2 regions of the Aliivibrio friggae genome follow, and region 1 is predicted to be linked to the other one. Evidence: predicted binding sites of a transcription regulator. Region 1 holds the regulator's gene; the other holds the start of a gene.

Region 1 (4,430 bases):
TACGACATCTGCCGTTGCTTTATAACGTTTAAGTTTCGAAAGTTCACTATCGGCAACTGCAACTAAAGACATGTACTTTGCAGCATAAGAACCCGAAGAGAACATTGAGTACTCTTCATTAATTAGCCCTGGCTCTTTTTCAATTTCTAAAAAGATCTCTTTTGCTTCAGCCCACTCTTCCATCATTGTCGCGTATGCGGCTTCTGAATAAATTGAAAAAGAGTCTACAGAATCAAAAGTTGTTTTATCTAATGAATATTGTTTCTGAAGCGCATCAAATGTTGATACTGATTGTACTTTGTCATTTTGCTCAGTTACAGCCACTGCTGACTCACCACCAGTACTCTGACAGCCAACCACACCGACTAACGCAGAGGCAATCATTGCCATTTTAAAAAATTGTTTCATCACTAACCCATAATAATTATTTTTGAATAGACATCACATAACATAGTAGTACAAACAAAAATTAAAGACAGCTTTTCTTATGTATGAGGCGAAATCAGTATTGACATTGATATAACAACAAAAAAAGCCACTCAATTTTGAGTGGCTTTCTGTATTATCTATCGCAGTTTATGAAAATTAATCTCCTGCGAACATATAACCTTCACCGTGTACAGTGACAAAAATTTGAGGATTTTTTGGATCCACTTCCATTTTTGCTCGCATTCTACGGATCAGTACATCAATCGTTCTATCATTTGGGGCATCTACGCGATGACTGATCATATTCAAAATACGTTCACGTGATAGAACCGTATTTGGGTATGAAGACAGAGCAACCAATAATTCATATTCTGCTTTCGTGAGTTTTACTGGCTCGCCATTATTTGACAAAGCACGACGTTGGATATCAAAAGTCCACTCACCAAAGCGAACAATACTCGACTCATCCACTTCAACAGGTTCATTGACTAACGACATACGCCAAAATAAATTTTTCACTCGTACTAATAGCTCACGTAATTCAACAGGCTTAGTAACATAATCATCAGCCCCCATTTCTAGACCAACAATGCGGTCAATACTATCTGTTCGTCCTGTAACAAGAATAATACCAATATTCGACTGACTGCGTAATTCACGCGCCAACAATAAACCATCCTCTCCTGGTAGGTTTATATCAAGCATAATTAAATCAACTTTTTGTTCAGCCAAAATAGTTCGCATTTCTGCCCCTGTTTCAGCCTCGCTCACTTGATATCCCTCGGCTTCAAAATAGCCTACAAGTTTAGAGCGAGTTACCACTTCGTCTTCAACAACTAAAATGTGATAGCTCATAATCTTCTCTTTTTTATGGTTATTAGGATGGTTCTTATCTTATTCTATTCATATTTTGTAATAATGCCAATTCTCAATTGATATTTCTGTATTTTAATTGATTCAAGACAATTCTTAATAAAAATCGAACATTAATCTTTACTCATATATTTATACACCCTGTTAATGAGAGGTGCTATTCCTTTTCATACTTATCCAGTACAATTCTTAAATAAACTTTTTGGAGTAAAAGATAAATGAACGAATTAACAGCATTTAATGAACAACGCGCTGAAATTTACTGGTGGCTTTCAAGCTTATTAGCTAATGAACTAACAACTGAGCAGCTTGAGCAGTACAACAGTTTTGAAGTACGTACTTTTTTAGCAAGCTTGGCTGAAACTCCAACGTTAGCGACATCGATGAATGCTTTAATTGAAAAACTAAATCAATTACAAAGCCGCGAAGACGTGCAACTTGAGCTATCTGCTGATTTCTGTCAAGCCTTTCTAGGCTCGGATAAAAACAGTGCTCTGCCTTACGCGTCGATATATTTAGACAAGGCAGGCATCCTAAATGGCAAGCCAGCTCAAGATATGCGAGATCTACTTTCAAAATATGACATTGCACAAAAGTCTGAGTTTAACGAACCTGCTGACCATATTGCTATTGAATTAGATTTTCTTGGTAACTTAATTGCCATGACAAATCAGCAATCATCTGAAGAAGATTTTGAAACTTACATGAATGCTCAACTAACGTTTATCAACGAACAATTACTTTCATGGGTTCCAAGATTTAGTCAAATATGTAAAGAAAGAGATGAGTTTGGTTTTTATGCTTCTGTTACCGACTTTTTAGTTGCGTTCTTACGATTAGATGCGACTTTCCTTACCGGTGAGTAATATAAATGCTAAAATTGATGCAATAAACTAACAAGTCCGTGATGTAAATCAGATTACAACCAAAATTTATTAAATCAATAATTGTTTGCACTATGCTTTACCTATAAAATGTGAACGCAAACGATAAAATTTGAAAACTAAATGAAAACCGCATTTTTGGCGGTTTTTTTTATTTATACCTTTTTATTTATACCTAGACTTAGGGCCTATTTATCTTCCATCAGTTCTTTACAGATCAAAACTCATTTTTGTTGGAAGATAAATAGCCCCTTAATAATCATTTAAGGCTTTTATATGGCTACTATTAAAGACGTTGCAAAACTTGCTTCGGTTTCAACCACCACGGTATCGCACGTAATTAACAAGACACGCTTTGTCGCAGAAGCAACTCAAAAGCGTGTATGGGAAGCAGTTGAAGAACTTAACTATGCACCAAGTGCTGTTGCTCGTAGTTTAAAGTGCAATACGACACGTACTATTGGTATGCTAGTAACTCAATCATTTAACCCATTTTTTGCTGAAGTAATGCATGGGGTTGAAAACTACTGCTACAAACAAGGTTACACACTATTTATGTGTAATACCGAGGGCGATTTAGATAAACAAAAACATTACCTTCGTATGCTTTCTGAAAAACGAGTAGATGGCTTATTGGTTATGTGTTCAGATCTTAATGAACAATTATTAGCACTACTTGAAAAGAATACCGAGTTACCAATGGTAATTATGGACTGGGGCCCTGATAGTCCACACACAGATAAAATCATTGATAACTCTGAAAAAGGTGGCTATTTAGCAACAAAACATTTGATCGAAAATGGCCATACTCAAATTGCTTGTATTACAGGTCAAGCTGAAAAAACCACATGTAAAGAACGTGTTCATGGTTTTCAACGCGCTCATGAAGAAGCTAACTTGCCATTTAAATCAGAATGGATATTAGAAGGTGACTTTGAATGCGCTTCTGCATCAAAAGCGATTGATAAGCTATTAGCCATGCAAGAGCGTCCAACTGCTTTATTTTGTTTTAACGATATAATGGCTCTGGCTGCAATCAGTCGAATTAAGCAATCTGGTTTGCGAGTGCCTGAAGATATTTCTGTTATTGGCTACGATAATATAGAACTTTCAGCTTACTTCTCACCACCGCTAACGACGATCCACCAACCTAAACGTCGTGTAGGAAAAACTGCGGTAGAGATATTATTAGAGCGAATTAAGGATAAACATCACGAACGTCGTGTTTTTGAAATGCAGCCAGAGGTTGTTTCTCGCAGTAGTGTTCTTAATCGTTTAAAATAATAATTACAATTCTTTTTATATCAAAAACTTATTTATTTCTCTTTTTTATTTAAAACTTGAACAGAGATAACAAAAAAACAACGCCATTATGTGAACCAAGATCACATAATGGCGTTTTTTGCTATAACACACCTTATTGATTGCTATATCATCAATAGTGTCACGAACATGGCAAACTATGCGAAAGTATAGGACGCAAAGCTTCCGGCCTACGTATTATATATAAGGTAGCGGGGTTGCCGACGGCGAGTATTCTGTCAATCGTTGTTAATTTTTACGTTAAAATAACAATGATTTCTTTTAAGCTTGCTACTATTTCCTCGGGCTCAGTTGTTTAGTGACATAGACTTACTAACCGAGAATTATTGCAATGGATAAACCAATACTAAAAGAATCACTTCGTTTACTTTCCTCTCTTGGGAAGATCTCTTCGCGTTCAATGTTTGGTGGCTTTGGTGTCTTTATAGATGACACTATGTTTGCCCTTGTCGTTCAAGACAAACTGCATTTACGATCAAGCGAAGAAACGATTAATTTATTTAAAGAGCAAGGATTTGAACCTTACGTTTATAAAAAACGTGGTTTTCCAGTTGTTACTAAATATTTTGCTCTTCCTGAGGAGTGTTGGAATGAACCAGATTCCATCTTGCTTCAAGCTGTTATAGCTTTAGATGTCGCGAAAAAAGATAAAGAAAAACAGAAAACCGCAGAACCATCACGTATTAAAGATTTACCAAACCTTCGATTAGCTACAGAAAGAATGCTAAAGAAAGCAGGGATTAATACAGTAGAAGAACTACGTAGTACAGGCTCAGTAAATGCTTATAAAGCAATTCAACAAACTCATTCTAGCCATGTTAGTGATGAATTATTATGGTCTCTTGAGGGAGCAATTAAAGGCACACATTGGTCTGTTGTTTCATCGGAAACAAGATGTGAACTAAGAAAGCAATTATAAAT
Region 2 (4,430 bases), 1.1 Mb from region 1:
TAAATTAGCTTTTTAGGCTCATTCTATTAACAGTAACTTATCATTTTTAAGTGAGATCATATGAAATCGTCATTACGTCGCTATAAATCGACCTTTCCTGCTATTAGTTCTAATGTTTATATAGATTCATCGAGTGTTTTAATTGGTGACATTACCATTGGTGAAGATTCAAGTGTTTGGCCGTTAGTTGTCGCTAGAGGAGATGTTAATCATATTTCAATTGGTGAGAGAACAAATATTCAAGATGGCTCTATTCTTCACGTTACTCACAAAAATACAGACAATCCAAAAGGTGCGCCTTTAATCATTGGCAATGATGTCACTATCGGTCACAAGGTTATGCTTCATGGCTGCATCATTGAAGATCGCGTACTAGTAGGTATGGGAAGTATCATTTTAGACAACGCACGAATTGAAGAAGATGTCATGATTGGGGCCGGTAGCTTAGTTCCGCCAAATAAAACATTAAAAAAAGGCTACCTTTATATAGGTAGCCCAGTAAAACAGGTTCGTCCTCTATCTATAGAGGAAATAGCATCACTTAAAAAATCAGCAATGAATTATGTCTCATTTAAGAATTACTATATAGAAGAAGAAACTATCTGATATCTATACCACCAGAAGCATTGAACTCTTCATCTTCAATCAATGCTTCTGCTTTATCTTCTATATCAAAACGCAATTGAAGAAATGCCTCTTCTGCTTGCTGACTTGTACTTACTGTCTCTCCACTTTCTTCCGTTAACCACAAGAAGGATACCGAGCACTTAATTAGACTTCCCATTTGCTGAGCAGAAAAAACCACTTGTTGCTTTTCTTTCTCTACCAATAAGTCATCAGAGAAAATAATAGATTGATTCATTACATACCTTCTAAGTTCTTTCTTAATTCTCGTAAGATTTGCTTACTTCCAGGGCGCAATCCTCTCCAAACAGTAAAGCTCTCCGCAGCTTGGCCAACTAACATACCTAAACCGTCATAAGCCTGATAAGCATTATTGTCCAATGCCCACTGACTAAAGACCGTTTTCCCTGAACCATACATCATGTCATAACTAATCGTATTATTAGAAAAGATACTTGAACTGATTAGAGGAAGCTGACCAGTAAGGCTCGCTGATGTCGAATTAATAACGATATCAAATGAGCGATTAACCTCACTCATCATCATCGCTTCTATCTCACCATATGGAGAGAATAATTCAACAAGCTCTTGAGCTTTTTCATAAGTACGGTTAACGATAGTAATAGATGCAGGGTTTTGCTTTAATAAAGGATGAATGACACCTCGAGCCGCTCCACCAGCACCTAAAAGTAAAATTCGCTTATCTTTAAGTAATACTTGGTATTGCAGTAAGTCTTGAACTAACCCTTCGCCATCGGTGTTATCTCCCAGAATAATTCCATCATCCAGTTTTTTTAGCGTATTAACAGCGCCTGCCAATTTTGCTCTTTCTGTAAGCTGATCTGCAAAACGAAATGCCTCTTCTTTAAAAGGCACAGTGACATTGCATCCTTTCCCTTGGTGGCTGAAAAAAGCAGTTACTGTCTCAATAAAGTTATCAACTGGTGCTTCAATCGCTTCATATTCTAAATTTTGCATTGTTTGACGAGCAAATAAGGTATGAATAAATGGAGATTTACTCTGCTTTATCGGGTTACCAAAAACCGCATACTTATCCATGTTGCAATTCCCTCTAAAAATAATGACGAAAGTAAAAATTAATCTCACCTTACCTCAAAGAAAGAGTTGATGCATTAGCCTTGGCGTAAGGTATTACCTGTTCTAGCATCTCGAATTTCTGTTGGTTGAGTTCTATTACCAACCTCACCTTGAAAAATAACAACTCCGCTATCACCTAATTGATATTCCACTTCATCAACGCTGCGACAAGGCTCAAGTCCGGATAAATTTGCACTGGTTGATGTGATCGGTTTTCCAAAAGCAGAGCAAATCGCTTTCACTTGCGGATGATTTGTTACTCGCACAGCGATGCTATTAAATTGTCCCGTCACTAGAGGCAAAGTTTTAGAGCTAACAGGGACAATCCAAGTAACCGGTCCCGGCCATGATTCTTTAATTGCATTCACTTGCTCTAAACTAAGATCACCTAGCTCGATATATGGCTCAAGTTGCTCCATAGATCCTGCAATTAAAATCAACCCTTTTTCTTGTGGTCTCTTTTTTACCTCTAATAACTTTAAAAGAGCTTGCTCATTATCTGGATCACAACCGACCCCAAAAACCCCTTCGGTAGGATAAGCAATCACATCACCACGTTTTAGAGCTTCTACGACTTGATTTAGATTCTTCACATTTACACCACTCTTCTATCTATATAGCTTCTATTCTATTGATCTACTCAAATCACACAACTGCTTTCCTTTTTTGAATTGTCAACAATCGTGAATAACTTATATTTTTACCGACGCAAACGTTTTCCTTAACAAAAAATAACCGTATAATGCCTGCAACTTTTTCTATATTGCCAATATCTTTATCCAAGGAGTTCACAATGAAAGTCGGTATTATCATGGGTTCAAAATCAGACTGGCCTACAATGAAACTAGCCGCAGAGATGCTTGAGCGCTTTAATGTTCCTTATGAAACAAAAGTGGTTTCGGCTCACAGAACTCCACAACTGCTTGCTGACTATGCTACACAAGCAAAAGATCGTGGTATTAAAGTAATTATTGCAGGTGCAGGCGGTGCGGCTCATCTACCTGGAATGGCTGCCGCATTTACAAGCATTCCTGTTCTTGGTGTTCCAGTACAATCTCGTGCTTTAAAAGGTATGGATTCACTTCTTTCAATTGTACAAATGCCAAAAGGTATTGCTGTTGGTACGCTTGCTATTGGTGAAGCGGGCGCTGCAAATGCAGGTATTCTTGCTGCTCAAATTCTTGGTACATACAATGAAGATGTCATGGCAGCAGTAGAAGCGTTCCGTAAAGAACAGACTGAAATGGTATTAGAAAATCCAGATCCATCAGAGGATTAATCATGAACGTTCTTGTTTTAGGCTCAGGACAACTAGCTCGAATGATGTCACTGGCTAGCGCCCCATTAAATATTGATCTTATTGCTTATGATGTGAATAACAAACAAATTGTTCACCCTCTAACTCAGCAGGTAATTGATTTATCATTAGAACAAGCGATTAACGACGTTGATGTCATTACTGCTGAATTCGAACACATCCCACATGATATTTTAAATACATGCAGTCAAAGTGGTAAGTTCCAACCAAACCCTAATGCAATTAAAGCAGGGGGAGATCGCCGATTAGAGAAGTCTCTGTTAGATAATGCTGAAGTAAGCAATGCGAAATACCACATCATAAATTCAAAACAAGATTTCCTAGATGCAATCGATACTGTTGGGATCCCAATGGTATTAAAAAGTGCACTCGGTGGTTACGATGGCAAAGGGCAATGGCGCTTAAAAGATAAATCTCAAATAGAACAAATTTGGGAAGAAATGAATGAATTAATCCAGAGCACACCAAATCAAGCCATGGTTGCCGAACAATTTATTCCTTTTAATCGTGAAGTGTCTCTCATTGGCGCACGCAATAAAAATGGGGAACTTGTAACTTATCCTCTTACTGAAAACGTTCATGTTGATGGCGTACTTGCACTCTCTACTGCATTAGAAGGCACAAGTGAGTTACAAGAACAAGCTGATCGCATGTTTTCAGCAATTGCTGATGAGTTAGATTATATCGGTGTGTTGGCTATTGAGTTTTTCGACGTTGAAGGTAAGTTGCTGGTTAATGAAATTGCTCCACGCGTTCATAATTCAGGTCACTGGACGCAACAAGGTACAGATGTATGTCAATTCGAAATGCATATTCGTGCGGTTTGTAATCTTCCATTGATAGGCTCTACATTATTACGCTCTACGGCAATGATTAATATCTTAGGTGAAGATACTTTGCCTTCTGAGCTATTAACCATGCCTAACTGCCATATTCATTGGTACGGAAAAGAAAAAAGAGCAGGTAGAAAAATGGGTCACATTAATGTGTGTGCCTCATCTCCTGAGGAGTTACAAAAAGAGCTAATCAAACTATCTAGCATATTAGATAGTGAGGTTTTTCGAGTTCTTTCGTAAGAGTTGTAAACTTAAAGAGTAACTCACTCTATTTTAATGAATCGAGTTCGAGTTACTCTTTATTCTCTTGCGTTGCGCCACATTTTTTATCCGCACAAACAATCTTGGTGCCTGAAGCCATTTCTTTTTTTAGTAATAAAGAAAAATTGCATTTCTGGCAGCTCCCTTTTACTGGTTCTTGATTAACAGCAAACCGGCAAATAGGGTAGCCATCACACGCATAAAAAACCTTTCCAAAACGTGATTTTTTCTCATGTAATAAACCTTTTTTACAGCTAGGGCACTCAATTAGTTCTTTCGATTCGTCTTCTTTT

What was found. The regulator PurR, encoded in region 1, represses purine synthesis genes. The targets are predictions, from matches to a motif close to TNANGNAAACGTTTNCNTNA.
Region 2: the regulator PurR is predicted to act here: its motif matches at 2,427-2,446, upstream of purE (5-(carboxyamino)imidazole ribonucleotide mutase).

The regions. Positions count from the first base shown of each region.
Region 1 covers NZ_CM170648.1:1,820,912-1,825,341, forward strand. The annotation lists gene AC2INI_RS08450 (hypothetical protein) at 1-408, opposite strand, end outside; gene torR (two-component system response regulator TorR) at 586-1,284, opposite strand; gene torD (molecular chaperone TorD) at 1,521-2,168, shown strand; gene purR (HTH-type transcriptional repressor PurR) at 2,463-3,470, shown strand; cyclic di-GMP riboswitch class I at 3,631-3,714, shown strand; gene AC2INI_RS08470 (TfoX/Sxy family DNA transformation protein) at 3,841-4,428, shown strand.
Region 2 covers NZ_CM170648.1:2,903,086-2,907,515, forward strand. The annotation lists gene AC2INI_RS13470 (gamma carbonic anhydrase family protein) at 61-606, shown strand; gene AC2INI_RS13475 (DUF1488 family protein) at 599-862, opposite strand; gene aroE (shikimate dehydrogenase) at 862-1,683, opposite strand; gene tsaC (L-threonylcarbamoyladenylate synthase type 1 TsaC) at 1,758-2,315, opposite strand; gene purE (5-(carboxyamino)imidazole ribonucleotide mutase) at 2,516-3,001, shown strand; gene AC2INI_RS13495 (5-(carboxyamino)imidazole ribonucleotide synthase) at 3,004-4,116, shown strand; gene AC2INI_RS13500 (DNA topoisomerase family protein) at 4,169-4,430, opposite strand, start outside.